Regions from separate parts of the Archangium violaceum genome, predicted to be linked through region 2. Evidence: riboswitches for the same ligand, from Rfam matches in the RefSeq annotation. Region 2 holds a riboswitch; each other region holds the start of a gene.
The links. Region 2 has a riboswitch for cobalamin ahead of JRI60_RS40955 (ribonucleoside-diphosphate reductase subunit alpha). Riboswitches for the same ligand answer to the same signal wherever they lie in the genome.
Positions count from the first base shown of each region.

Region 1: another riboswitch for cobalamin. It lies ahead of JRI60_RS06695 (hypothetical protein); the one in region 2 lies ahead of JRI60_RS40955 (ribonucleoside-diphosphate reductase subunit alpha).
Region 3: another riboswitch for cobalamin. It lies ahead of JRI60_RS06650 (TonB-dependent receptor plug domain-containing protein); the one in region 2 lies ahead of JRI60_RS40955 (ribonucleoside-diphosphate reductase subunit alpha).
Region 4: another riboswitch for cobalamin. It lies ahead of JRI60_RS14885 (energy-coupling factor ABC transporter permease); the one in region 2 lies ahead of JRI60_RS40955 (ribonucleoside-diphosphate reductase subunit alpha).

Region 1 is NZ_CP069396.1:1,548,508-1,555,620, forward strand. It holds gene JRI60_RS06665 (FecCD family ABC transporter permease) at 1-452, shown strand, start outside; gene JRI60_RS06670 (hypothetical protein) at 516-668, shown strand; tRNA gene JRI60_RS06675 (tRNA-Glu) at 765-837, shown strand; tRNA gene JRI60_RS06680 (tRNA-Gly) at 930-1,001, shown strand; tRNA gene JRI60_RS06685 (tRNA-Leu) at 1,026-1,100, shown strand; tRNA gene JRI60_RS06690 (tRNA-Leu) at 1,117-1,191, shown strand; cobalamin riboswitch at 1,222-1,417, shown strand; gene JRI60_RS06695 (hypothetical protein) at 1,561-2,895, shown strand; gene JRI60_RS06700 (cell surface protein) at 2,898-3,578, shown strand; gene JRI60_RS06705 (ubiquinol-cytochrome c reductase iron-sulfur subunit) at 3,584-4,084, shown strand; gene JRI60_RS06710 (FHA domain-containing protein) at 4,151-5,836, shown strand; gene JRI60_RS54385 (serine/threonine protein kinase) at 6,033-7,113, shown strand, end outside.
Region 2 is NZ_CP069396.1:10,296,978-10,304,090, forward strand. It holds gene JRI60_RS40945 (hypothetical protein) at 1-154, opposite strand, end outside; gene JRI60_RS40950 (serine/threonine-protein kinase) at 350-1,285, shown strand; cobalamin riboswitch at 1,328-1,533, shown strand; gene JRI60_RS40955 (ribonucleoside-diphosphate reductase subunit alpha) at 1,697-4,177, shown strand; gene JRI60_RS40960 (ribonucleotide-diphosphate reductase subunit beta) at 4,174-5,226, shown strand; gene JRI60_RS40965 (hypothetical protein) at 5,377-6,684, shown strand; gene glmS (glutamine--fructose-6-phosphate transaminase (isomerizing)) at 6,775-7,113, opposite strand, start outside.
Region 3 is NZ_CP069396.1:1,537,708-1,544,820, forward strand. It holds gene JRI60_RS06620 (histidine phosphatase family protein) at 1-621, shown strand, start outside; gene JRI60_RS06625 (porin) at 618-1,913, opposite strand; gene JRI60_RS06630 (serine/threonine-protein kinase) at 2,156-3,790, shown strand; gene JRI60_RS06635 (ComEA family DNA-binding protein) at 3,856-4,236, opposite strand; gene JRI60_RS06640 (hypothetical protein) at 4,233-4,487, opposite strand; gene JRI60_RS06645 (FHA domain-containing protein) at 4,710-5,291, shown strand; cobalamin riboswitch at 5,298-5,532, shown strand; gene JRI60_RS06650 (TonB-dependent receptor plug domain-containing protein) at 5,584-7,113, shown strand, end outside.
Region 4 is NZ_CP069396.1:3,570,955-3,578,067, reverse strand. It holds gene JRI60_RS14890 (chondroitinase-B domain-containing protein) at 1-1,449, shown strand, start outside; cobalamin riboswitch at 1,506-1,713, shown strand; gene JRI60_RS14885 (energy-coupling factor ABC transporter permease) at 1,743-2,558, shown strand; gene JRI60_RS14880 (hypothetical protein) at 2,555-2,773, shown strand; gene JRI60_RS14875 (CbiQ family ECF transporter T component) at 2,770-3,405, shown strand; gene JRI60_RS14870 (energy-coupling factor ABC transporter ATP-binding protein) at 3,402-4,259, shown strand; gene JRI60_RS14865 (CbiX/SirB N-terminal domain-containing protein) at 4,256-5,464, shown strand; gene JRI60_RS14860 (DUF3209 family protein) at 5,474-5,848, shown strand; gene JRI60_RS14855 (FAD-dependent oxidoreductase) at 5,853-6,590, shown strand; gene JRI60_RS14850 (cobalt-precorrin-5B (C(1))-methyltransferase) at 6,587-7,113, shown strand, end outside.

The DNA of each region.
Region 1 (7,113 bases), 4.5 Mb from region 2:
GTTACGAGCGCACGGGGACGCTCCTTCTGTCCGCGCTCCTCCAGGCCGTGGCCATCGGCGTGATGCTGGCGCTCTCGGGGCGGCTCAACCTGCTCACGCTGGGTGACGAGGACGCGGCCTCGCTCGGCGTGTCCGTGGTCTGGACGCGGCGGTGGTTGCTGCTCGCGGCGAGCGCCAGCGTGGCGGACGCCGTGGTGCTCTCGGGGCTCATCGGCTTCGTGGGGCTCATCGTGCCCCACCTGCTCCGGCTCGCCTTCGGGCCGGACCAGCGGTTGCTCGTGCCGCTCTCCGCGCTCGGCGGGGCGGCGTTCCTCCTGCTCGCCGACCTGCTGACGCGGCTGGCCATCCCGCTGTTCGGCTCCGAGCCCCCCGTGGGCGTGGTGACGGCGCTCCTCGGAGGGCCGCTGTTCCTGGCGCTGCTGTACCGGAGCGGGCGGCTGTCGGCGGGGTGAAGCGCGGGCGCTGTCAGGAACGGATTTCCGCCGCGTCTTTTCTCGATGAAAGGAGCGGTGACCATGACCACGGTGACGAAGCAGAGCCCGATGAACCCCGAGCACCTCAACGACGCTGACACTGGCATCGACGCGCTCTCGCGCACCGGTCTGGATACCGCTCTGGACCTTCTGGTTGGCCTCGAGTCCCTTCGCGGCCTACCGCCTGGAACCTGAGCTCCGAGCCTCGTCACACGACGCGGCACGGTGCTCAGAGGCCGGGCTCCCAGCAAACGGGACCCGGCCTCTTCCTTTTCCGGCTCCCGAGCTCCCGCCCCGTTCGTCTATCGGCGAAGGACACCGCGCTCTCAATGCGGAAAGACGGGTTCGACTCCCGTACGGGGTACTCGCAGTCAGAAGCTTCCGGATGCGATTGGATCGCAGCACGGCCGTCTACCGTGTGAACAGGGTTCGATTCCCTGCGGAAGCGCTCGCAATGCGGCCGTGGCCGAGAGGTGAGGCCCCTGAGCGCCACTCAGGTGAACGCGGGTTCGACTCCCGCCGACCGCTCTTCGCAGTCCAGCAGTCTCCGTTGCCGGAGTAGCCCAACTTGGTAGAGGCCCCAGATCGAGAGTCTGGTGGTTGCGGGTTCGAATCCCGCCTTCGGCACTCGCAGTGAATACATGCCGCGGTAGCCCAACCTGGTAGAGGTGCTGCGCTCAGAACGCAGAGGTTGCGGGTTCGAATCCCGCCCGCGGTACTCCCATTGACAACAGAAGCCGTCCGCCATATCCCGCGCCCCGTCTTCGGTTCCTCCACCCTGGGGTGGAGGCTCGAGGGAACCCGGTGCGAGTCCGGGACTGCCCCGCAGCGGTGAACGGGAACGAACGCCGTCAGGAAAGCACTGGTCCTCTGTCGAGGGCTGGGAAGCGACGGTCAGTAGGGCGCCCGTGAGTCCGAAAACCTGCCGAGGACCCGTGCCACCCGGCACGGACATCACCGAGGCCTCCGAGGGGAGGCAGCGGGTGCGTGGCGGGTGCGTCCTCGTTCGGGCCGTGTCCCCCCTCGCATCCCGCCCCCGCTTCCCCTCGCAGGCATTGCGCCCGCGGGGGCGAGGAGCAGGACGCGCATGAAGACGGCAATGAAGGGTTCGCGGTGGTTCGGTCGCTTCTCGGTGGCTCTGAGCGCCGCGGCGCTGGGGCTGCTGGTCACCGGCTGCGAGCCGGAGTGCGTGGATCGGTTCGACTGCGCCCGGAAGGGCAACGTCGGCGAGGGCAAGCAGTTCGCCTGCGTGGACAACCGCTGCGTGACGCAGGACATCCCCAACGAGACGGGCTCGGATGCCGGGACGGGTTCGGATGCCGGGACGGGCTCGGATGCGGGTACGGACGCCGGGACGGGCTCGGATGCCGGGACGGACGCGGGCGTCGCGTGCGCGGATCTGCCGCATGATCCGAAGCTCGGCACGCTGCAGCTCCAGACCGGCTTCGCCGCCGCCGAGTCCGCCACGGTTCCCGAGGGAATCGGCGCGGTGACGGTCATCCAGAGCGGTAGCGAGTACACGTTGTATGGCCTGCGCAATACCGACAACACCAGTGTCGCCGATGACAGCATCTACGCGCTCGGCACCTGGCCGAACGTCACCCTGGGGTCGGCGGCCCTCTACGCCGTCGTTCCCGATGCGGATCGCGGCAACAGCACGTACCCGAGCGGGTTCCTCACCAATGATGGCACCCGGCTGCTGACCGGGTACACCCGGGGCGCCGAGGGCAGTCCCGGCAATGTGCTCGTCTATGACACCGCCACCCCGAAGGACTCCGTCTACATCTCCGCGCCCGGCAATTTCTCCGCCGCCGCCGTGTCCGGCGCCTTCTTCATCAATGGGCTGGGAATCGACGGCGCGTCCCAGGGCGGTCTCGCCGTCTACGCCCTGAATGTGGCGTCCAAGCCCTTCCAGGGCTCGAAGCTGGCGACCTTCCCGACCACGAACGTACTCGCCGCCAGCGGCTACTCGGCGGTGACGAGCGACAAGGTCGCCGTGTTCGGCTACAGCGTCCCCGACAGCTCCTCCAGCGACCCCTGGGCCCCCTACATCAACCACGTGCATGCGGTGTCCCCCGCGCTGTACACGCCGGCGGTCTCGAGCAGGTCGACCCTTGCCCTCTCCACCACCAACGCGCCTGAAATCTACTCGGGCAACGACCTCCAGTCGGTCGCGGGGTTCGGCAGTGGCGTGGCGCTGCATCGCGGTACCTTCACGGCCACTCGCGACGTCTCGCGCATCGAGCTGACGCCAGGCGGCATCAACCCCGAAGCCGTCACCGCGGGCGACCTCACGCCCGTGCTCACCACCAGCAACACCTGCACCAACGTGGTGTCGATGGCGCCCATGGGCCCGGACCTGCTCGTCGGCGTGAAGGACAAGAACGGCCGCCGGCTCGTCCGCCTCCAGCAGAAGCAATAGCCATGAGGACGCACGGCACCGTGGCTCGCTGGAGCGCCTGGCTCGTCATGTCCCTGCTCGCCGTGGGCTGCGGGGGTCCCTCCGAGGAGGAGCCCCCCCAGGTCCTGGTGTGCCAGAGCGACAACGACCCGTTCGCGGACAAGGTCGTGTCCTTCTCTCCCGGGGAGGAGGCTGGTTTCGGTCAGGACGGCTACCCGGACATCGTGCTCGGGCCTCCCCACGGGACGGGCTCCGGCATGGGCTCGCTGCACGTGCTCTCCCTCGGTAGGAGCGGGGAGATCGTCCTCGAGCTCACCGACATCGGCGTGGTGGATGGGCCCGGTGTGGACCTGCTCGTCTTCGAGAACCCCTTCGGGTACTTCGCGGAGACGGGCGTGGTCTCGGTGAGCGAGGACGGCCAGACGTGGCGCGACTTCCCCTGCGACCCCACGAACAGGGCCGGTGGCTATCCCGGCTGCGCGGGCGTGAAGCCGGTGAGCTCTTCACCGGAGAATGGCATCAGCCCCACCGACCCGGCCATGGCGGGCGGTGATGGCTTCGACCTGTCTGCCCTCGGCGTGGCCCGGGCCCGCTTCATCCGCATCCGTGACAGCGGGTCCAACTCCTATGGCTCCTCCGCGGGCGGGTTCGACCTGGACGCGGTCGCGGTGGTGAACGGCTCGCCCATCTGCGAGTGGAGGTGACGCGCATGTCCCGCCCTCCTCCGGACTCGGAGTCGCGGGTGGAGCGGCGGGCCGTGCTCGGCTCGCTGCTCCAGGGCACCTGTGCTCTCGCCGCCCTCTGCGCCGGCTGCGGCCCCGAGTGGCGCGAGGCCACCGTGCTCTCCGATGAGCAGGTCTGCGGTGTCTCGCCCGGCCGCCCCGAGGACGGCTGGGTGGAGGTGAAGCTCTCCGACCACCCCGAGCTGCGCGCGCGGGGTGGCTCGGCGGTGGTGCGCCGCCCCGACGCCCTGCTCGACGCGCTGGTGCTGCACACCGCGTCGGGCTGCTTCGCCGCCGTCTGGCACATCTGCACGCACGGTGACTGCCATGTCACCTACGTTCCCGGTGAGTCCCTCCTGGAGTGCCCGTGCCACGGCTCGCGCTTCGGCGAGGACGGCCGGGTGCTGCGCGGTCCCGCCACCCGCCCGCTCCAGTCCTTCAAGGCGGTGCGGGTGGGGGAGTCGGTGTGGCTCCACCGGCCTCGGTGATGTCAGTTTTGACTCGCGTGTCAAGGGACGCGGAGGTGGGCCGGGTCGTGTAATCTCCCCGCCGCGATGTGGCAGATCATCATCAACGGTCCGGGGTACTTCGACACCGCCTACGAGTTGCCAGAGGGCATCACGCACCTCGGCCGCGCGGATGAGAACGACATCGTTCTGGGGGGCGATCTCGTCTCGCGCCGGCACGCCCGCCTCGTGGTGGAAGGCGATTCCCTGTCCATCGAGGACCTCGGCAGCCGCAACGGCAGTCGCGTCAACGGCTCGCCCCTCCAGGGCAGCATCGATCTGCAACCCGGCGACACCATCTCCCTGGGGGAGAACACCCTCTCCGTCCGCCAGCCCGACAAGGTGGAGAACGCCGCCACGGAGATGGTGGATCTGGGCGCCGGGGGCGTGCGCCGCTTCGGTCATGGCGATGACGTGGGGCCCTCCGTCATCCTCGCCAAGAACGTCAAGAGCGTGGAGCTGCTGCGGGCGCTCGACAACTTCTCCGGCCCCCTGGATGACGGCACGCCCGCCACCGCGGCGCCCATCGCGCCGGCTCCGCCCACCGGCCCGCGCGGCGCCTACGAGACGCTCGTCCTCCTCTTCCACACCGCCGAGGCGCTCGCCACCGCCTCCAACCTGACGGCCTTCCTCGAGACCACCATGGACCGGGTGCTCGAGCGCATCGGCGCCACCACCGCCGTGGTGCTGCTGCGTCACCCCACCGGCGTGCTGGTGCCCGCCGCCGTGCGCCACCGCGGCGCGCTCGCCAAGGGCGAGGTCCCCGTCTCCGATGGCATCGTCGACGAGGCCCTGCGCCAGGGCCGCGCGCTCCTGGTGGGCGACGTGCGCGACGACCGCCGCTTCGCCAGCCGCGAGAGCGTCATCCTCTACGGCGTGGACCGGGTGCTCTGCATCCCCATCGGGCTGGAGGCGCCCTTCGCCGGCGTCCTCTACGTCAACACCTCCGCCAGGAACGACACCGAGCTGGAGGTCATGCTCGATGCCTGCACCGCCGTGGCGCACCTGGTGGCCACTGGCGTGCAGAAGTTCTCCTCCACTTCGGCGGGCCAGACCCTGCGCCACCACCTGGAGCGCTTCCACGGCCCGGAGATGGTCGAGCGACGCGCGTCCGAGGCCCAGCGCGCCGGCGGCAAGCTGCCCGGCCTGGAGGAGCGCAACCTCACCGTCGTCCACGCGGAGCTCGTCGGCTTCGGCGCGCTGTGCCCCCGCGTCGGCACCGCGCGCGCCACCGTGCTGCTCAACGACTTCCACTCGCGCCTGGGGGGCCTCGTCTTCAGCTTCGAGGGCACGGTGGAGGCCTTCGTCGGTGAGTCGCTGCGTGCCCTCTTCGGCGCGCCCTACGCCAGGCCCGATGACGCCGTGCGCGCCGTGCGCGCCGCGCTCGCCCTGCGGGCCGACTGGGAGCGCCACATGGCCCGCCGCCCCATGGACGAGCGGTGCGAGCTGCGCATCGGCATCAGCACCAGCCGCGCCATGGTGGGCATGGTGGGCCCCGACTCCCGTCCCTCGTACACGGCCGTCGGCGAGGGGGTGCATGTCGCCTCGTGGTTGGCCGGCACCGCCATGCCCGGGCAGGTGCTCATCACCGGCAAGACGCTGGCCGTCATCGGTGCCCGCTTCGACGTCATGCCCCTGGGCGAGCGCCTCATCCGCCCTCCTCGCGACAAGGTCGCCGCCTTCGAGGTGGTGGACGAGGAAATCCCCCAGCTCACCAACCCCGGTGTGCGTTGATGGGTGTGTAGGTGGGTGTAGGGCGGGTTGAGACTCGCACTTGGACCCGGCTCCATGCGAGCATGGCCACCCCCCACCCGAGCATGATCGCCCCGCGTCCGGCATGAACCCCACGTCTTCGAACGCTCGACTGCGTCCGTTCCGGCCGGTCCCGTTCGGCCGCTACACGTTGCTGTCCCAGCTGGCCACGGGCGGCATGGGGGAGATCTTCCTGGCGCGGCTGGAGGGCGTGCAGGGCTTCGAGAAGCTGTGCGTCATCAAGAAGATATTGCCGCAGCTGGCGGCGGACCCCGAGTTCGTCGAGCGCTTCGTGGGCGAGGCGCGCACGCTGGTGAAGCTGACGCACGGCTCCATCGCGCAGGTGCTGGACATGGGGCTGCACGAGGGCGAAGCGTACATGGCCCTCGAGTACGTGGACGGCAAGGACCTGCGCAAGGTGGCGGCGAGGGCGCGCGACAGGCAGAAGCCGCTGCCCCTCACCTTCGTGCTGTTCGTGATGGGCCGGGTGCTGGACGCGCTCGCGTACGCGCACCGCAAGAAGGGCGATGACGAGGGCGAGCTGAACCTCGTGCACCGGGACATCTCGCCGCAGAACATCCTCATCTCCTACGAGGGGGAGGTGAAGGTCATCGACTTCGGCCTGGCCAAGAGCCGGCTGAGCGCGGCGAAGACGAACCCGAGCATCATCCTCGGCAAGTTCCTCTACATGTCGCCGGAGCAGGCGCGGCACCAGCCGGTGGACAGGCGCAGCGACCTGTACGCGGTGGGCCTGTGTCTGTACGAGCTGATCTCCGGGAGGAACCCCTTCGACCTGCTGCCTCCCGGCGAGCTGATGTCCGCGGTGGTGCAGCCAGCCATCCGGCCCCTGGGCGAGGTGATGCCGTCCGCGCCGCCCGCGGTGGCGCAACTGGTGATGAAGGCGCTGGCGGTGGACCCCGCGCAGCGCTTCCAGACGGCGGAGGAACTGCGCGGCAGGTTGACCGCCTGCATGCTGGAGCTGGACCCGGGAGCGGGCCCCGAGAGCGTCAGCCGGTACATGCATGAGCTCTTCGGTTCCGAGTACCAGGGCGAGCGGCGGCTGCTCGCGAGCCTCAAGGAAGCGGGGCGCCCGGCCGAGCCGGAGCAGGTGGTGATCGACATGCCGGAGGGCGCTGCGCCGAGAGCCGCCTCCACGCTGCCGCCGAAGACGATCCGGCTGGATGGTCCCGTGGAGCCGCTGTCCTTCCGGCCCACGCCGCGCACGCGCGACGGTGGTCCCGCGCGCGACGAGGGCGAGA
Region 2 (7,113 bases):
CGAGGGGCGGCACCGCCCGCATCGCCTCTCGCGGGGGTAGAGGTGCGGGAGCGCTGTCCGGCGCCTCCCAGGGGGCCAGGGATGGCACCTCCGATCCTGGCTGGTCCTCGCGGGGTCCGGAGCCGGGGGGGCGGGTATGGGTGGTGCTGGACACGGTCGGGACTGTAACGGCCGGCTCCGCCCGCCTTCAAAGCTTCCCGCCAGGCCGCTCCCGGGAGCTTCCGGCAGCGGACGCGAGCGGGCCCCGTCCCGCCTCCTGGAGGACAGCTCCCCCCACCCTCCAGGGAAGCGTTAGAGTGACGATACCTTGCCGGCCATCCCCCCTCCCCCACCACCTTCCACCAAGACCGTGGAAATCCCCTCGCGTCGCTTCGGGCGCTACGTGCTCCGCTCGCGGCTGGGCTCGGGAGGCATGGCGGAGGTGTTCCTCGCGGAGGCGCGGGACGAGAAGGGCAGCCCCTTCAAGGTGGCGCTGAAGCTGATGCGCAAGGACGTCAGCGCGGAGGCCTTCGCCGACGAGGCGGACCTGATGGGCCTGCTGGAGCACCCGAACCTGGTGAGCCGGCTGGAGATTGGCGAGGCCTTCGGGCGCTACTTCATCGCCATGGAGTTCCTGGTCGGTGGAGACCTGGAAGGGCTGCTCCGGGTGCACCACCAGCAGGGGCGCGACATCCCGGTGGCGATGGGCGTCCACGTGTGCATCGAGGCGCTGAGGGCGCTGGCGTACTTCCACCAGGCGCGCACGCGCAGTGGCCGGCCGCTGGAGCTCGTCCACGGGGACGTGAACCCCTCCAACATCTTCTTCTCCGGGCAGTGCGAGGTGAAGCTCGGTGACTTCGGCGTGGCCAAGGCGCGCGGGCTGGACCTGGGGCCGGAGGACGGGGTGACGGCGGGCAAGCTGCACTACCTGTCGCCGGAGCAGACGCGCGGGGACACGGTGACGCAGGCGTCGGATCTCTTCTCGCTGGGCATCGTCCTGCACGAGCTGGTGCTGGGTGCCCACCCCTTCGAGCGCGGCAGCGACGACCCGGACGTGGTGATGGCGGCCATCCAGGCGGCGAAGCTGAACCTGCCGGACACGTTGGACCGGAGGCTCGCGGCGGTGATCCGCAAGGCGCTGGCACCGGACGTGAATCAGCGCTACCGCACGGCGGGAGAGTTCGCTGGAGCACTCTTCACCTGGGCGTTGGACACCGGACAACCCTTCAGCGCGCGCGAGGTACAGAGCGCGATGCAACAGGCCCTCTCTCTCGCACTCTGGGAGCGGGAGAAGGGCCGCCCGTAGTCGGACGGAGCAGATCCTTTTGACAGCGTCCGAACCCGCCCATAGGTTGGCGCGCGTCGCTGGTGCCCGGGCAAGTGCCTGGGCTTGAAAGGGAATCCGGTGTGAATCCGGAGCTGCCCCCGCAGCGGTAAGCGAGAACGAATCCGCCCACACGCACTGGCCGGGAGGCTGGGAAGCGGACGGTATTAGGAACCGGCGTCAGCCGAGTGCTCGCGAGCCCGAAGACCTGCCAGCACCTGCCTCTGGGAGAAATCCAGCGGCAGCTCGACCTGGAAGCCTCGTGGGGAGGCGGGAGGTCCGAGCGCCGCGGGTTCATTCCGTGGCGGTCCCGGCCTGTCTCTTCTCCTCGTGTCTTCGGGTTCACGTGGTCGCGAACGCAGCTCGCGGCCCAGACAGTGCGCGAGGAGCAGCATGCTGAACGGAAGCCACATCCCGGGACGCGAGCAGGGCGCGCCGCCCCTGCCCGCCCATCTCACCTCCGAGACGACCCCCACGCCCCCCACCACCATGCGGGTGCGCAAGCGCAATGGAACGCTCGAGGTCGCGGACCTGAACAAGATCGTCCGAGCGATCAGCCGGTGTTGCGACGGGCTGCGCCAGGTGGACGCCATCCGCATGGCGACGAAGACGATCGCTGGCCTCTACGACGGCGCCTCGACGAAGGAGTTGGATCAGCTCTCCATCCAGACCGCCGCCTCGCTGACGCTGGAGGAGCCCGAGTACGCGAAGCTCGCGGCGCGGCTGCTCGCGACGTACATCGACAAGGAGGTCTCCGGGCAGGAGATCCACTCCTTCTCGCAGTCCATCGCCGCGGGCCACCGGCTCGGGCTGGTGAACGAGCGCGTGGCCGGGCTCGTCTCGGCGAACAGCCGCAAGCTGAACGACGCGATCGACCCCTCGCGCAACCGCCTCTTCGAGTACTTCGGGCTGCGCACGGTCTACGACCGCTACCTGCTCAAGCACCCCCAGACGCGCGAGGTGCTCGAGACGCCCCAGCACTTCTTCATGCGCATCGCGGTGGCGCTCGGGGACACCATCGCCGACGTGCTCGAGCTCTACCGGCTCTTCTCGATGCTGGAGTACGTGCCGAGCTCCCCCACCCTCTTCAACTCCGGCACGCGCCACGAGCAGCTCTCGTCCTGCTTCCTGCTGGACTCGCCCGAGGACGAGCTGGCGAGCATCTACCAGCGCTACATGGACGTGGCGATGCTCTCGAAGTTCTCGGGGGGCATCGGGCTGGCGTACCACCGGATCCGCTCGCGCGGCTCGCTCATCGAGAGCACCAACGGGCACAGCAACGGCATCGTGCCGTGGCTGAAGACGCTGGATGCGTCGGTGGCCGCGGTGAACCAGGGCGGGAAGCGCAAGGGCGCCTGCTGCGTGTACCTGGAGACCTGGCACGCGGACCTGGAGGAGTTCCTCGAGCTGCGCGACAACACCGGCGACGAGGCCCGGCGCACGCACAACCTGAACCTCGCCAACTGGATCCCCGACCTCTTCATGAAGCGCGTCGAGGCTGATGGGAACTGGTCCCTCTTCGACCCGAAGGCGGTGCCGCACCTCACGGACCTGTACGGCGAGGCGTTCGAGCGCGCCTATGAGAAGGCCGAGGCGCAGGGACTCGCGCACAAGACGGTGAAGGCCCGCGAGCTCTACGGGCGCATGATGCGGACGCTCGCGCAGACCGGGAACGGCTGGATGACGTTCAAGGACAAGTCGAACCGGGCCTGCAACCAGACGGCGCTGCCGGGCCGCGTCGTCCACCTCTCGAACCTCTGCACGGAGATTCTCGAGGTGACCTCACGGGACGAGACCGCCGTCTGCAACCTCGGCTCCATCAACCTCGCGCGGCACACGCTGGCGAACGACGCCGGTGGCGTGGCCTTCGACTGGGACAAGCTCGCGAGGACGGTGCGCTCCGCGGTGCGCCAGTTGGATCGGGTGATCGACCTCAACTACTACCCCATCGACTCGGCGAAGGGCTCGAACCAGCGCTGGCGCCCGGTGGGGCTCGGCCTGATGGGCCTGCAGGACGTGTTCTTCCAGATGCGCCTGCCCTTCGACAGCCCCGAGGCGCGCACGCTCTCGCGGAGGATCTCCGAGGACATCTACTTCCACGCCCTGTCCGCCTCGGCGGAGCTCGCGGCCGAGCGCGGTGCCCATCCGAGCTTCCAGGAGACGCGCGCGGCGCGCGGCGAGCTCCAGTTCGACGCGTGGGGAGTGATGCCCGAGGACCCCACGCGGTGGGAGGCGCTGCGCGCCCGTATCAAGTCCGTGGGGCTGCGCAACTCGCTGCTCATCGCCATCGCGCCGACGGCGACCATCGCGTCCATCGCGGGCTGCTACGAGTGCATCGAGCCGCAGATCTCCAACCTCTTCAAGCGGGAGACGCTCTCGGGCGACTTCCTCCAGGTCAACCGCTACCTGGTGGAGGAGCTGAAGTCCCTGGGGCTGTGGAACGAGGACATGCGCTCGCGCATCAAGCTGGCGGAGGGCTCCATCCAGTCGCTCGGGGAGATTCCCGCCAACGTGCGCGCCATCTACCGCACCGCGTGGGAGCTGCCGATGCGCTCGCTCATCGACATGGCGGCGGACCGGGGCGCCTTCATCGACCAGAGCCAGTCGCTCAACCTGTTCATCGAGTCGCCGAACATCGGGCAGCTGAGCTCCATGTACATGTACGCCTGGAAGAAGGGGCTGAAGACGACCTACTACCTGCGCTCGCGTCCGGCGACGCGCATCGCGAAGGCCACCGTCGACGTGTCCCGGAATGGCACGGCGCACCCCGAGGCCGGTGGTAGCGCGCCCGCTCAGGCGGCCCCCAGGCCCACGGAGGAGCAGGCCATCGCCTGCTCGCTGGAGAACCCCGAGAGCTGCGAGGCCTGCCAATGAGCGCCGTGACGCCCCTGGTGCGCTCCAACGCGACGCCGAAGACGGGTGCGCGCCTGTTGGATCCGGGCCTGAACCTGACGCTGCGGCCGATGCAGTACCCGGCCTTCTTCGAGATGTACCGCAACGCCATCAAGAACACCTGGACGGTGGAGGAGGTGGACTTCTCGACGGACGTGGGCGACCTGCGCTCGAAGATGACGGCGGCGGACCGGCACCTCATCCAGCGCTTGGTGGCATTCTTCGCGACGGGCGACTCCATCGTGGCGAACAACCTCGTGCTGAACCTCTACAAGCACGTGAACTCGCCCGAGGCGCGCATGTACCTGTCGCGGCAGCTCTACGAGGAGGCGCTGCACGTGCAGTTCTACCTCACGCTGCTCGACACGTACGTGCCGGACCCGGCCGAGCGCGCGAAGGCCTTCGCGGCCATCGACAACATCCCGAGCATCCGGGAGAAGGCCGCGTTCTGCTTCAAGTGGATGGACTCCATTGACGAGCTGGAGCGCTTGGAGACGCGGGAGCACCGGCGGCGCTTCCTGCTGAATCTCATCTGCTTCGCGGCCTGCATCGAGGGGCTCTTCTTCTTCGCGGCGTTCGCGTACGTGTACTTCCTGCGCTCGCGGGGGCTGCTGCACGGGCTGGCGGCGGGGACCAACTGGGTCTTCCGCGACGAGAGCGCGCACATGGCCTTCGCCTTCGAGGTGGTGAAGACGGTGCGCCGCGAGGAGCCGGACCTCTTCGACGCGGAGCTGGAGCGGCAAGTGGCCACCATGCTCGACGAGGCGGTGACGTGCGAGCTGCGGTTCGCCGAGGACCTGCTGGGGCTCGGCGTCGCGGGACTCTCCGTGCGCGAGATGCGGCAGTACCTCGAGTACGTGGCCGACCAGCGGCTCGCGATGCTGGAGCTGCCGAAGCGCTACGGGGCGAAGAACCCGTTCGGCTTCATGGACCTGCAGGACGTGCAGGAGCTCGCGAACTTCTTCGAGCGCCGCGTCTCGGCGTACCAGGTAGGAGTCGCCGGAGAGGTCACCTTCGACGCGAACTTCTGAGCGCTAACTCCCTGGCCTGGGTGGCGGACCAACTGCCGCCGCTGTTCATCCCAGGACACCCGACATCCCTGGAGAACAGCGGCTCCCCCTCCTCCCCACGAGCACCGTTCGAGGTGCGGGAGTCCTCACGGCTCCCGCAGGAGGGGAACCATGAAACGGCAATGGACAGGGATGGGCCTCTGCGGGGTCCTGATGCTGTTGGGACTATCGGCCTGCGGCGGTGTCGTCGTGGAGCCGTCCACCGAGGCGGTGGAGGAGATCGCCCAGGAGCACCGGCGGGAATCGACCCCGCCGGAGCAGAAGTGGGTGCGGAACATCCTCGCCACCACCGAGAGCGAGACGGTGGCCATCCGGCATGACCCGCGAGGCAACGTCGTCGTCCTCGTGACGGACATCGGCGGCCCCATCGACTTCGGCGCCGGGCCCATCAGCCCACCGGCCTCGGCATCGGGCTCGCGCATCGCGGGGCTCGCGAAGTACGCCCCCGATGGCAGCCTGCTGTGGGGCATCATCCTCTCGGGCGAGCCCACCGCCGAGCTGCCCGGAGCCGGCGCCTTTGGCGCCGCGATGACGGTCGATTCGAAGGGCAACATCGTGCTCTCCCTGAGTGTCGGCGGCCGGCTCGTGCTGGATGGCGTGACGATGACGATGGGCGAGCACCTGCTGAAGCTCGACCCGGACGGACATGCCCTCTGGGCGCTCCGGCTGCCCACCCGCGCGCGGGAGGTCGCGGTGGACAGGAAGGACCGCATCGCCATCACCGGCACCCTGGAAGGCGCCACCGAGTTCGACTTCGGCGAGGGCCCCATCACGGGCGCGGACTTCCACGCGTTCGTCGCGAAGTATTCCTCGCGGGGCGAACTCGAATGGGTCTTCGTCGATGACGTGGTGGCCAGGACCGATGCGCTCACCGCGGACGAGCACGGGAACTTCTACTTCGGTGGCATCCGCTTCCCGGAGCTCCCCAGCGGGGTCGGCACGCCCTACCTGCGCAAGGTCTCCTGCGATGGCGAGGGCGAGTGGTCACGCGGGCTCGAGGGCAGCACGGGCGCCATCTTCGATCTCGCGGCGCGCGACAACCGCGTCGTCGCGGTGGGCATCTTCAACGGCTCCTTCGAGTTCAGGGGGCGGACGTTCACCGCTCCGGCGGACTTTCCGTCCAACGGCATCGCGCTCGCCTTCACGGGGAGTGGCAACGAGCGCTGGGCCCGGCAGACGCCGGGTCTGCTCGTCTCCGTCGACATCGACAACCGCGGTGGGGTGCTCGTCGCGGGTTCCGAGGTAGCCCAACCCGACGCGCGGCTGTTCATCGCCCGCTTCCTCCTGAGCAACGGCCGCGTGGACTGGTCGCGCGGCTTCAACGAATTCTCGGCCGCGGTGGACTCCTCGGCGAACAAGAAGGGAGAGATCGCCGTCACCGGTGATGGCCCCATCTACGTCATCCAGTTCGGCCGCTGAAGCCTGGCGGTGGAAACGACAACGCCCGGGGGCCTCGAAAGGCATCCCCGGGCGTTGATGAGGACCGAGCTGCGGTCCGGGCGCGGCGGACTACTCGACCGTCACGCTCTTGGCGAGGTTGCGCGGCTGGTCCACGTCGTTCCCGCGCAGATCCGCCACGTGGTAGGAGAGGAGCTGCATCGGGATGGTGGCCACCACCGGCGCGAGCAGCGCGCTGGCGGCGGGAATCCGGATGATGTGGTCGGCGAGCGTGGCCACGTGCGTGTCATCCTCGTCGATGATGGCGATGACCTTGCCACCGCGCGCCCGCACCTCCTCGATGTTGCCGATGATCTTCTCGTAGGCGACGTGCGGCTGCTTGGGGGCGATGATCACCACCGGCATCTTCTCGTCGATGAGCGCGATGGGGCCGTGCTTCATCTCGCCGCC
Region 3 (7,113 bases), 4.5 Mb from region 2:
GACTGGCGACTTCCCAAGGGCGTGACGCGGATGGTGCTGGTGCGGCACGGGCAACCGGTGGAGGAGATGCGAGGCCGGTGCTACGGGCGGTTGGACGTGGGGCTGTCCGCCTCGGGCCGGCTGCAGGCCGAGCGGGCCGCGCGTTTCCTGGCCGAGGCACCCCTGTTGCGCATCTACGCGAGCCCGCGCCAGCGAGCGCTGGAGAGCGCGGCGCCGCTGGCGGAGCTCAAGGGGATGGCGGTGGATACGGAGGAGGCATTCCGGGAGCTCGACTTCGGTCTCTTCGAGGGGCTGAGCTACGAGGAGGCCGAGAAGCGCCATCCGGAGGTGTACGCGGAGTGGATGGCGCATCCGACGCAGGTGCGCTTCCCGGAGGGGGAGAGCTACCCGGAGATGCGCGAGCGGGTGAGGTCGGCGGGCCGGGCGCTGCGGACGCGGCATGCGGGAGAGACGTTCGTGCTGGTGTCGCACGGCGGGGTGAACCGCACGCTGCTGGCCGAGGCCCTGGGGATGCCGGACGCCAACCTGTTCCGGCTCGAGCAGGGCTACGGGGCGGTGAACATCATCGACTTCTACGGTGAGGAGCCCATCGTGAAGCTGATGAACGTGACGTTCGGCTAGAAGCTCGCGTCGAGCTGGAGGCGGGCGAGGTGCCGCGCATCGCCGCCCGCGGAGCCGAAGATGTAGAAGTAGTCGCCTTGCAGCTTGAGGGCGTGGCCGTTCAGGTAGAGGTTGACGCCACCCCCGAGCTGCTTGCCCTGCGTCTGCGCGAGCTGCACCAGCTGCGGGTCGGTTCCCTTCCGGGTGAAGAGCTCCTCCCAGCGCGCGCTCACCTCCACCTGGGGATGCACCATCATGCCGCCCTGCACGAAGTAGCCGTAGCCGGAGCGGGTCGGCTCGCGGGTGACGGCGCCGCTCGTCTCGGTCCGCTCGAGCACATTCACATCTGCCCTTCGCCACAGGCCCTCGGCGAGCAGCGAGAAGCCCCGGTACTTGAACACCAGATCCGCGGCGAGGTGGGTGTAGTTGGTGGTGCCGGCGGTGAAGGCCGTTCCGTAGGTGCTCTGGGCGCGCGAGGTGCGGAAGTTGTAGGCGGCCGCGACACCCAGGGCCAGCCGGGGCCTCGCCGCACGGGTCAGGTCTCCCTCCTGATCGTCATCGAAGGTGCCGAAGGGCCGCAGCGTGAGCCGCAGGACGGTGATGGGTCCGGGGGCGTACGCCGCGAAGCGGTTGCGCCCGTCGCCCCCGCCGATGAAGAACTGGTAGCCGAGCAGCTCGCGCAATCCAAAGAGGTTGTTGGACGAGAGCATCACGCCCACGTCCCGGTCGAGGCTCAGCTCGCGCACCACCAACTGCCGGTCCACTAGCTGCAGCGCGAACTCGCGGATGGTGCGGGCGCGATCGAAAGGCACGAAGAACTGCCCGACGCGGATGTTCAGGTCGCGGAAGCGGGTGTAGTCCACGAAGGCGTCGAAGATGGGGGAGTTGCTGCCCGTCTCGAAGTCACCGCCGCCGAAGGCGAGCTGGATGTTGTAGCGCAGCTCCGGCACCAGCACGTTTCCGTGCACCACGAGGCGCAGCGTCTTGACGTTGATCTCGTTGGTGTCGCTGTTGCCGACGTGGAGGAACGTCTCCCGGAGCTGGATTCGCGCCCGGAGGCCCAGGGAGTAGCGGTCGTCGGGCGACCGCACCAGGATTCCACGCCCGGGCTCCGCGGTGATGATGGGCGGCGAGTTGGCTGGTGCCGCTGGGGCCGGCGCCGGCGCCGGAGCGGTGCCCTGCGTGGCGGCGGGCTCGTTCCCGGTTCGTGAAGGCTCGCTGCCCTGGGCCCGGGCGGCGGTGCCGAGCCCGAGCCAAAGCGTGAGGAGGATGTGGAAGACACCCAGGGAATGCTTCGAGATGTTTGAGGACATGGAGGAATTCGCGCGGCTGCCACTGTGACGACATTCATTCCCAACCGCTCCGGCGCGCTTCGCGCCTGGGCGGTGACTCATCGATGGAATGAGGATGGGCGACAACAGCGGCGGCGGACCTTCAGCATGGATTTGTCCAATATAACGGATGCCCCAGGGGAAACAAGCACTGGAACGTCCGCTATAGCGGAGGATGAGGGCTCGTCGATGGGGGGCGAGGGAGTTGGATAGAGTGGCCCGCCATGGAAGCCGCTCCTCCCCGAGTGTCGCACTCCTCCCGGCTGCTGCAGGAGTACCTGAACCAGGACGTCGTCCCGCGTGAGATGGCCATTGCCCGTTTCCTGCGCGGGATGATGGTGCTCGGTTGCGTGGCCTCGTTGCTGCTCATCGGAGTGATCGGCCCGGGCCTGTCGTTGACCCTCGCGGGGCTGACGGGCGGGCTGGGCATCTACTACTCCGTGATGCTGCGCGCGTTGCGGCAGGGCGGGTTCCACCCGGCGATGCAGTGGGTGGACAGTGCCGTCACCGTCTCCATTCCGGCGGTGGCGTGCGCCATCGACGCCTACTTCCACGATGCCGTGTACGCGCTCACCACGCCGCCGGCGTTGGCCTGGGGTGCGCTCATCGTGGTGTGCGCGCTCCGGGCGGGAAAGAAGCTGGCGTACGGGGCGGCGGCACTCGCGGCGGTGGAGTACATGGCGCTGTACCTCTTCGTGCTCCAGCCCCGGCTGCCGCCCGATGCCCTCAACACGCTGTCGTTCCCGATGGTGCTGCTGCGCTGCGTGTTCCTCTTCGCCTACGGGCCGCTGACGGCGACGCTGGCCGGCCTCATCGTGAGCAAGGCCGAGGACGCGCTGCGCGCCATCCGTGAGAAGGACGTGATGGGCAAGTACTTCCTCCACGAGCGGCTGGGCGCGGGCGGCATGGCCGAGGTGTTCCGCGCCACCTACAGCCCGGAGGGCGGCTTCGAGAAGCAGGTGGCCGTCAAGCGCATCCTGCCGGCCTACGCGGACAACGAGGAGTTCCTCGCCATGTTCCGGCGCGAGGCCGCGCTGGGCTCGCTGCTCATCCACCCCAACATCGTGCAGGTGCTCGACCTGGGGCGGCACCAGGGCACGGTCTTCCTGGCCATGGAGTACGTGGACGGCATGCCGCTGAACTCGTTGCTGCGGCGCCTTCCCGCCCGCCGGCTGCCTGCGTCGGCGGTGGCCTATATCGGCGCGGAGGTCGCCTCCGCGCTGGCGCACATGCACGGCCGGACGGGCCCCAAGGGCGAGCCGCTGGGGCTGGTGCATCGCGACCTCAACCCTCCCAACATCCTGCTGTCGCGGATTGGCGAGGTGAAGGTGTCGGACTTCGGCATCGCGCGCGCGGCGAACCAGATGGCCCTCACCCAGGCGCAGACGGTGCGCGGCAAGGCGGGCTACATGGCGCCGGAGCAGGCCTACGGCAAGCCCCTGGATGGCCGGGCGGACCTCTTCGCGCTGGGCCTCACCCTGCACGAGGCCCTCACCGGGCAGCGCGCCCTGCAGGGCGACAGCGAGGCGGAGCTGATGATCGCCGCCACCCAGCAGGAGCTGCTTCCGCCTTCCTCCTTCGTGGCCGGCATCTCGCCCGCGCTGGATGCCATCATCATGGGCCTGCTCCAGCATGATCGGGAGCAGCGCACGCCCTCGGGCGAGGTGCTGCAACAGCAGCTCATGGCGCTCACCGGCTCCGAGGCGCCCTACCCCCAGGGGAGGCAGCAGCTCATCAATGCCTTGCGCCTGGTCATCACCCAGGTCTCGGTGCCCGTCCAGCCCCTCCAGCTCACGCCCGACATGGCCCTCACGGAGAGCGTCGAGGCGGCGACGCGGGCCCGCGCCGCGGGCGGGTGAGGGCCCTACCCGGGGCGAGGGAGGCAGGGTGCCCGTGACCCGGGACACCCTCCCAACCCACGCGCTCAGCGCTTCGCCGTCGCATCTCCGGTGGCGCGCACCTCGTCCTCCTCCACGGGCACCTTCTCCACCTTCAGCGAGGAAGGACCCTCCAGCGTCAGGTACGGCTTGAGCTTCAGGAATTGCTTCTTGCCGAAGCCCTTCACCCGGACCAGCTCCTCGATGCGCTTGAAGGCCCGCTTCTGCCGCCAGGCGATGATGCGCTGAGCGGCCTTCGGCCCCACGCCCGGCAGCAGGTCCAACTGCGCCACCGTCGCCTCGTTCAGGTTCACCACGCCCGTGTACTGGATGCGCAGCTTCGTCCCCGACGCCTCGGAGACCCCGGGCATCCACAGCACCAGCCCCAGCACCACCGCCACCATCCTCGCCACCCCGCGTCCGCTCACGAGTGGCCTCCCACCGGCAGCGAGTCCAGCCCGCCCTCCATCCCGTAGCGCCCGCCGCCGCCCGCCTGCGCCGTGTCCCGCTTCTCCGCCGCCTCGCGCACGTGCAGCTTCCCGTCCAGCGGCAGCACATCCAGCAGCACGTTGAGCGAGCCGTCCTTGTTCACGAAGGCGCTCCCCGCCCGCACCCAGATGCTCCCGCCCTTGCCCTCGCGGATGGAGAACACCGCCAACCGCTTCCCCGCCGTCAGCATCGACCACACTCCTTCACCTCCGCGCCTCCATTGACGCGGTCGCCACCCCAAGAGCAGCCGCCGTGCCAGGGGCATCTCCCTCGGAGCTCGCGCTCCCGGGCCGTACACCCGTGCTCCAATCGTCCAGCGCATGGGACGGACACACCCGGTGGGGACTGGCCGCGATCTCCCTTCGTGCACACCCTGCGGCTCGCTTCCCCCCATGTGCTGGAGGGTATTCCCGTGGATCTGAAGTTCTCCGCGCTCGCCTCTCAGTTTCTCGATGACCCTCAGGCCGTGAGGCGTGCGGTGTGCTGGCCGGTGCTGGTGTGGGAGGCTCCTCCCATGGGGGTGCGTCCCCTCTTCACCCGGAGCACCCTGTCGGTCCCGAGCCTGTCGGCGCGGCGGCCCACCGTCGCCGAGCCGCTCGTGCTCGAGGTGCGCAAGCGTTCACGGGGCATCACTTCTCCCCATTCGCCCCACGACCTGGGCATCCACCTGGGGCGTACGCCCGACAACGACATCATCGTGGAGGACCCCACGGTCTCGCGCGCCCACGCCACCTTCCACGAGGAGAAGCACACGGGGGTCTGGTGCGTCACCGACAGTGGGAGCCACAACGGCACCTGGCACGATGGCACCCTGCTCATCCCCGGCCGGGCCACGCCCCTGTTCGAGCGCGCCTCGCTGCGCTTCGGGGACGTGATGGCCACCTTCCTCCACTTCGCCGCCTTCAATCAGTTCATCCTCGACTGGTTGGCCCGCCACGCCCGAGCCTCCCGGGCCACCACCCTCACCGAGGGTGGCTTGACGCGCGGGGGTTGAGCCCCTAGGAAGGGCCTGCCCTTGGGTGCCCATGTCGGGCCTTCAAGAGGGAAGCCGGTGAGAGTCCGGCGCGGTCCCGCCACTGTGATCGGGCGGCCCTGACGTCAGGGCAGGGGTCCTCGGCAGTCGCCACTCCGGCTCGTGGGCCGGCGGAAGGCGGAGGAGCCCTTCTGGCAGGCGCGGCGTGCGCCTCGGCCGGAGTCCCGGGAGTCAGGAGACCTGCCCGGGGGTGTGGGCGCGATGCGTCCGCGATGGCCTTCTCTCTTCGACGGAGAGAGTGGAAGGCGGATGCATGCGGCGGTCGTACCTCGCCGGGCGGTGGCTCTGCCTGGCGCTCAGCACGAGTGGAGTCGCGCTCGCCCAGGAGGCCGAGGAGCCCCTGCTCGTTCCCGCCGTGGAGGTGGAGGAGGCGCCCGTCGCCCCCGGTTCTCCCGAGGAGGCCTCGCGCAGGGACCCGAGCGGCGCCCTCACCGTCATCCGCGTGGACGAGTTCGGCGGCGCGGCCCGGGACACCGCGGCGATGCTGTCCACCGCCCCCGGCGTCACGGTGCAGGACGTGGGCGGGTACGGGCAGAGCAAGAGCCTCGTGGTGCGGGGCGCGTCCTCCAATGGGACGCTCGTGCTGCTCGACGGCATTCCCCTCAATGGCGCGGGTGGCATCGCGGACCTGTCGCGCGTGCCCGCCGCCCTGGCCGAGCGCTTCGAGGTGCTGCGGGGGGGTGCTGGAGCGCGCTACGGCTCGGGAGGGCTGGGCGGCGCCATCAACGTCATCACCCGCCGTCCCGGGGCGACTCCGCGCGTGGCGGGAGAGCTCTCCTACGGGAGCTGGGACACGGCCACGGGGTGGCTGTCCGCCACGGGGCCGCTCGCGGGCGGCGAGGCCTTGCTGCTCGTCCATGGAGGCACCTCCAGCGGGCGTTTTCCGTATTCCTTCGACCCGAGCCCCACGCTGCCCGGAGACGCGCTCATCGAGCGCCAGCGCACCAACAACGACGCACGGGGCGCCGGAGGCCTGCTGCGGTTGCGCAGGGAGCTCGGCCGGGGTTTCTTGGCGGACCTGCTGGGCGAGCTGTCCTTCGACGAGCGGGGCCTCGCCGGCACCGCGCAGAACCCGAGCGAGGACGCGCGGCAGTCCGGAGGGCGTGGCTCGGCCAACCTGCGGCTCGCGGGCACGCTGCCGGGCGGTGTGCGGACGAACGCGCGCGCGTACTTCCGGCGGGACCGGCTGGCGCTGTCCGGTGGTCCGTGGGGACAGCGGGACGCACAGGTGCAGTTGCTCGGTGGGATGGAGGTCGAGGGGCAGGTGCTGCTGGGCGGATGGCATTCGCTGTCCGCGCTGGTGGGCGTGGGCGGGGAGTCCGTGTCCGCCGCGGAGACCAACGCCGCCTCCGGTGGCGAGCCGACGTGGCTGCGCGCCAGCGTGATGGCGATGGATGAGATGCTGCTGTGGGATGGGCTGCTCACCGTCGCGCCATCGCTGCGCGTGGAGCGGGCGGGCCCGTACACGCTGCTGTCCCCGAAGGTGGGCGTCACCGTGGCGTTGCCCGCGGGCCTCGAGGTGCGCGCCAACGCGGGCCGCTCGCACCGCGCGCCCTCCTTCCTGGAGCTGTACGTGCGCCAGGGCACGCTGCTGCCCAACCCGGACCTGCGCCCCGAGAGCGCGCTGTACGCGGACGCGGCCGTGGTGCACCGCTCGGAGGTGTCCTTCGCCTCGGTGGGGGGCTTCGCCAGCCTCTATGAGGACCTCATCTCCTACGAGGCCTACCCTCCCGGCGCGGCGAAGCCGTACAACTTCGCCAACGCCCGCGTGGTGGGGCTCGAG
Region 4 (7,113 bases), 6.5 Mb from region 2:
GTGGGGTATGGCAATACCTCCAATGCCTGGAACAGCTACCTCGAAGTGGAGATCCACGGCAGCGCCGCGGAGGCGCCGGGCAACGTCGTGAACGTTGCCACCGCCGCCCAGCTCATCACGGCCCTCGCCAACGCGACCGCGGGCACGACCATCGTCCTGGCGAACGGCACCTACACGAAGAGCGGTGCCTTCAGCATCCAGAACAAGAATGGGACCGCCTCCAATCCCATCACACTCAAGGCCGCGAACCGGGGCCAGGCCATCATCTCCGGCGACGCCTCCATCAGCGTGTCCGGCTCCTCCTACGTCGTCATCGAGGGCCTGAAGTTCACCAACACCGGCGCGAGCGCCATCGTGCTCGACGGCTCCAACAACGTCCGGGTCACCCGGAACACCTTCGACCTGACCGAGAACGGTACCGAGGTGAAGTGGTTGATGCTCAAGGGGAGCGGAAGCCATCACAACCGGATCGACCACAACGACTTCGGAGGAAAGAGCGACCCGGGTCCGGTCATCGCCATGGATGGCAACTATTCCACCCAGATGACCCAGTATGATGTGATTGAGTACAACTATTTCCACGACATCGGACCGCGCCTCGCCAACGGGCTGGAGACCCTCCGCATGGGCCTGTCCGCCGTGTCGATGCTCGATGCCTACGCCACCGTGCAGTACAACCTGTTCGAGCGCTGCGACGGGGACCCGGAGTTCATCTCGATCAAGAGCGGCCACAACACGATCCGTTACAACACGGTCCTCAACTCGCAGGGACAGCTCACCGCGCGCCACGGCAACTACAACAGCATCTACGGCAACTTCATCCTGGGTGACGGTACCAAGACCGGCGTGGGAGGCATCCGCATCTACGGAACCGACCACAAGGTCTACAACAACTACCTGGAGAAGCTGACCGACGATGCGCTCCTCATCGACGGGGGCGACTTCGACGGTGGGCCGAACTCCAGCAGCTACACCAGCACGGATCTGAGCAAGCACTGGAAGGTCTACCGGGCCGAGGTCGTGAACAACACGGTCGTCAACAGCACCACGGGGCTCGTCATCGGGAAGAAATACACGTACGCGCCGGTGGACTCGAAGGTCGCCAACAATCTCATCCGGAACACGACGGGCACGCTCTACAACGAGACCAAGACGAGCAACACGCTCTTCCAGGGCAACATCGGGTACGGCGCCACCCTGAACAACAGGTCGCGGACGAGCAGTGAGCTCCGCAACGTGAATCCGTCACTGACCACGAGCAACGGCCTGCAGAAGCTGTCCTCCACGAGCCCCGCCATCAACACGGCCGTGGGCACGTACGCCTATGTCGCGGAAGACGTGGATGGGCAGATCCGCTCCACCAACGATGTCGGCGCGGATGAGTACTCCACCGCCGCCATCGCCAACGCGCCGCTGTCTTTGGCGGACGTTGGCCCGAACGCACCGTGAGGAATGTGCGCATTCCGTTGACAGCGTCCCATCACCTCCGGTACTTGGCGCGCGACAACTGAATTCCAGCCATGGGTGCCCGCCAGCACGGGCATAACAGGGAAGCCGGTGTGAATCCGGCGCGGTCCCGCCACTGTAAGTGGGGAGCTGCCTCCGACGTAACCACTCGACGCCTTCGCGTCGGGGAAGGTGGAGGCGGCGCTGAACGCCGTCAGGCGTTCTGAATCCACGAGCCAGGAGACCTACCCAGGCCTTGCAACCCCACCTCTCCGTGGACTGAGAGCGAGGTTTCCATGCCGGGTATCTCCGGGCGTGGGTGTGGTGCCGCCCTGCGGCATCGCGTCCAGGCCCTCGTACAGACAGCGTCCGTCTCCCTCCGTCAGGAGACGTGGCCGCTCGCGGCGCTCCTCCTGCTGCTCCCCCATCCGGCGCACGCCATGCACCTGGCGGAAGGTCTCCTTCCGTTCGGCTGGGCCGCGGGGTGGACCGTCTCCGTCCTGCCCCTGCTCGCGCTCGGTGTCATGCGGCTGCGGCAGCGCGTGGCCCAGAGCCCGCTCTACTCGCCCTTCGTGGCGATGCTCGCCGCCGCCGTCTTCGTCATCTCCTGCATGCCGGTGCCCGTCCCCATCACTGGCACCTGCTCGCACCCGTGCGGCACGGGGCTCGCGGCCGTGCTCATCGGCCCGGTGATGACGGTGCTGGTGACGTTCGTCGCGCTGCTGCTGCAGGCGCTCTTCCTCGCCCATGGCGGGCTCACCACCCTGGGCGCCGACATCTGGTCCATGGGCGTGGTGGGCGGCTTCGTCGGCTACGGCGTCTTCCACGGGCTGCGCGCGGTGCGAGCCCCCCTCGGCGTGGCGGCCTTCGCCGCCGGCATGCTGTCCGACTGGGCCACCTACGCCATGACGTCCTTCGAGCTGGCCTCGGCGCTGCACGGGTCCCAGCCACTGGGCAGCACGCTGGGAACACTGCTGCTGGCCTTCCTCCCCACCCAGCTTCCCCTGGGCATCCTCGAGGGGGCCCTCACCGCCGGCGCCATCGTCTTCATCTCCCGCCGCCGGCCCGCGCTCCTGCACTTCCACGCCCTCCCCGCCCCCGCCACGCCATGACGCCACTTCTCGCCTCCACCGAGAGCTGGCCGGGCGTCGACGAGCACGTCGTGCTCCCGTTCGCCGAGGCCGCGGGACGCACTCCCCAGCCGCCCCTCATCCCACTGGAAGGGGATGTGCTCCTCTTCGCCTTCCTCTGCGCCGGACTCGTGGGGGGCTTCTTCCTCGGCTATCTCTACCGCGCGCTGTTCGTCGAGACGGGAGGACAGACGTGAGCCGCACCTCCCCCTTGCGCGAGTGGGTGGTCGGGCTCGATGCGCGCCTCAAGCTGGCGAGCGCTCTGCTCGCCCTGCTGGTGACGCTCGCCGGGCCCGCGCCTCACACCGCCTCGGGGGTCGCTGCGTTGGCCCTCATCGCGTCCCTCGCGGTGGGCGAGCCGGTCAGGGTGTTGGTGCGCCGCCTCGGGGTGGCCGTCTTCAGTGGTCTGGCGGTCTGGGTCCTGCACTGGCTGCTGCGACCCGAGGCAACCGGGGCCTGGGCACCCGCCCTGGTCCTGGGAACACGGGTGGCCGCGGGTGCCACCGTGTTCGGGCTCCTCACCGCGCTCACCCCGCCCTGGGCCCTGGTGGGCGCACTGCGCGCGTGGCGGGTGCCGGCCCCGCTCGCCGATGTGCTCGCGCTCGCCGTGCGCTACGCCACCGTCCTCGAGCGTTCGGCCCAGAGCGCGCGAGAGGCCCAGGTGCTCCGCCTCGGCTACCGGGACGTGCGCCGGAGTCTGCACTCACTCGGGGCGCTCGGCGGACTCACCCTGGTGCGCGCCTTCGACCAGGCCCATGCCACCGCCGAGGCCATGGCCGCCCGTGGCTGCCGGGGCGCCATCGTCCCCCCTCCTGGAGAGCATCCATGAAGGCGGCGCTCACGCTCGAGGCGCTCTCGGTGGGAAACCCCGGCGGCCCCGCCATCCTCTCCGCCCTCTCGTTCGAGGTGCGGCCGGGAGAGGTGGTGGCGCTGCTCGGCGCCAATGGGTGTGGCAAGACGACGCTGCTGCGAAGCATCGCGGGACTGGTGCCGGCGCTCTCCGGAGGGGTGCGGTTGCTCGGCCAGGCGGCACCGCGCGGGGCGGTGGCGCGGGCCGAAGCGGGGCTGGCGCTCGCCTTCCAGAATCCGGATGACCAGCTGTTCGGCGCGACGGTCGGGGAGGACGTGGCCACCGGTCCGCTGCACCAGGGCCTCGCCCCGGGCGAGGTGCGGGCGCGGGTGGACGAGGCGCTCGCGGCCACTGGACTGACACACCTGGCGGGCCGCTCCATCGAGGCGCTCAGCTTCGGGGAGAAGAAGCGGGCCTGCCTCGCGGGCGTGCTGGCGATGCATCCGGCGGTGCTGCTCCTCGACGAGCCCACCGCCGGGTTGGATCCGGTGGGTGAGCGCGAGACGGCGGGCCTGCTGCGGCGCCTGGCCCGCGAGCGCGAAGTGGCCCTGCTCGTGTCCACCCATGCCACCGACGAGGTGCCCTTCTTCGCCGACCGGGTGGCCATCCTCGGCGAGGGGCGGCTGCTCGCCTTCGGGTCCCCCGCCGACGTCTTCCGGGACGCGGCGCTGCTGGCGCGGGCACGTCTGCGCGCACCGGCCGTCGCCGAGCTCTGGGCCCATCTCGCCCCCTTCCTTCCCGGACTGGGAGCAGCCCCGCCCCTCACGGTCGCCGAGGCCGCCAGCCGTCTGCTCCCCCTCCTCGTCCCCTCCCACCAGGAAGTGCACCCGTGAGCTCCCTTCGTAACGAGCACGGCATCCTCTTCATCGGACACGGTAGCCGCGATCCGCAGGCCATCGCCGAGGTGCACCGCTTCGTGGACGCCTACCGCGAGGCCCACCCGGAGCGGCGCGTGGGCCTGGGCTTCGTGGAGCTCACCGCGCCAGCGCTCCCCGAGGCACTGGACGCCCTCGCCTCCGAGGTGAAGGAGGTGCTCGTCGTTCCGCTCTTCCTCTTCACCGCGAAGCACGTGAAGAACGACATTCCGCTGGCACTCGCCACGGCGCGAGAGAAGCACCCGGGCGTGCGTTTCCTCGCGGTGAAGGCCTTCGGCGTGCATCCGGATCTCGCCCAGCTGGCCTTCGAGCGCACCGGGGCCCGCACCGGCCCCCTCTCGCCCCAGGAGGCCGCGCGCACGGTGGTGGTGATGCTGGGGCGCGGCTCGTCGGACCCGGACGCGAATGGCGATTTCTACAAGCTGACCCGCCTCTACGCGGAGGGACGGGGCTTCGCCCAGGTACAGCCGGCCTTCGTCGGCATCGCGAAGCCCTCGCTGGAGGAGGCGCTGGAGTGGGTGGCCCGGGCACGGCCGGAGCGCATCCTGGTGATGCCCTACCTGCTGTTCACGGGGGTGCTGCTGCAGAAGATCCACGCCCAGGTGGCGCTCTTCGCCGAGCGCTACCCGTGGCTGCGCGCCGAGGTGGCACCGCACCTGGCCGACGGCGGCATGGCACCGCTCGTCCAGCACGTGGACCGGCGCATCGAGGAGGCACTCGCGGGCGGCGTGCCGCTGCCGTGCGACGGGTGCCAGTACCGCGTTCCGCTCGCGGGCCTGCAGAAGAACGTGGGAGGCCTCAAGGCGCTGCTCTGGAGCATCCGCCACCGCGAGACACACACCCAGGCCGCGCCCCACCCGCACGCCCACCGCGCGCTGGAGAAGCACGTGCTGGTCTGCGGCAACGCCGACTGCGCCGATCGCGGCAGCGTGGCGCTGATCGAGGCCCTGCGCCGCAAGCTCAAGGAGACGGGCACGGGGCGCACGGTGCGCATCACCCGGACCGCCTGCATGGGGCGCTGCGGCGAGGGACCCACCGTGGCCGTCTATCCGGATGGCATCTGGTACCGCGGGGTGACGGAGGCGGACGCCCGGGAGCTCGTGGAAGAGCACCTGGTGGGCGACCGCCTCGTGTCCCGCCTTGTCGACAACATCATGCAGTGAGGAGGACCTATGGCCTGTCATGAGCTGGCGGCGCTGCGGCTGGCGCTGATGAACGTTCTGGGAGTGGACGATGCGGCTGAGCGGCAGCACGAGCTGGCCGAGCTGGGGAGCGCGGCGGAGAAGCCGGGGCCGGTGCGCTCGCTGATGCAGGCGCGCGACCTGGCGGGCGTGCAGCGCTTCTTCGAGGCCTCGCTGGTGGAGCTGCAGGAGCGCGTCTCCGCCACCCGCGCGGATGACCCGAAGATGCCCTACCTGCGCTCGCTCCTCGTGCTGACCAAGTCGGTGGAGCTGGAGCTGCGGCGCCAGAACGAGTCGCTCCAGAAGCTGTGGCGCGACCTCGAGGAGGTGCACGACTTCACCCACGAAATCTACCCGAGGGACTAGCGCCATGGCCGTCTCCCGCACCGCGCGCATCCTCTCCACCGTGCCCGTCGGCGAGCGCGGGCGGCTCCTCCAGTTGCAGGTGCAGGGCGAGGAGGAGCTCGGCTTCACCGGCGGCCAGTACCTCATCTTCAACACCGGCGTGCCGCGCGCCGATGGCAAGGCGCACAAGCGCGCCTACTCGGTGGTGTCGAGCGACGAGGACCAGCGCACCTTCAGCATCTGTGTCTACCGGCTGGCCCAGGGGCCCGGCTCGGCCATGCTGCACGAGGCACCGGTGGGCGCGGAGCTGCCGTTCAGCGGGCCCTGGGGCAGCTTCCTCCCGGACGACGCCACGCCCCGGAGCACGTTGGTGGTGGCCACCGACAGTGGCATCACCGCCGCGCTGGGACTGGTGCACGGCCGCGCCTTCGCCCCGCAGCGGACGCGCACGCGGCTGCTGTGGTTCTCCGAGTCGCCCACGGTGTTCCTGTCCGCCGACCGGGTCCGCGAGGAGGTGGAGGCGCTGGGGTGCCGCTTCCAGCACCACGACTGTCCGCCGCCGGGACATCCGGAGCGCACCGCGCCAGCCGTGGCCCTGGCCCTGGAGGCCGCGCGGGCCCATGCGCCCGAGCGCGTCTACCTCGCCGGGGATGGGGCGGTGTTGCACCCGCTGCGGCAGTCCCTGGTGGAGGCCGGACTGGATGCGGGTGCCATCCGGCTGGAGTCCTTCTTCAACAACCCGGCCCGGAAGGCGGCGGCATGAGCGAAGCGCCTCCCGCCCGTGACAAGCGTGGCACGCGCACCGGCTTCACCACCGGGGCCTGTGCCGCCGCGGCCGCCAAGGCCGCCACGCGCGTGCTGGTGCGCGGCGAGCGTCTCACGCACGTGGAGACGACGCTGCCCAACCGGCAGCAGGTGACGTTCGAACTGCACCGCTGCGAATGGGACGGGGAGAAGGCCCGCTGCGGCATCATCAAGGACGCCGGGGATGATCCGGACTGCACGCACGGCGCCGAGCTGATCGCCGAGGTGCGGCTGACGGACGACGGCCGGGTGGTGCTCGAGCGGGGCGAGGGAGTGGGGATCGTCACCAAGGACGGACTGGGACTGGAAGTGGGCAGCCCGGCCATCAACCCGGTGCCGCGCCGCAACATCACCGAGATGGTGCTGGAGGAGCTGCCCGAGGGCCGGGGCGCCATCGTCACCATTCATGTCCCCCGAGGAGAGGAGATGGCCCTTCAGACGCTCAACGCGCGCCTGGGCATCCTCGGCGGCATCTCCATCCT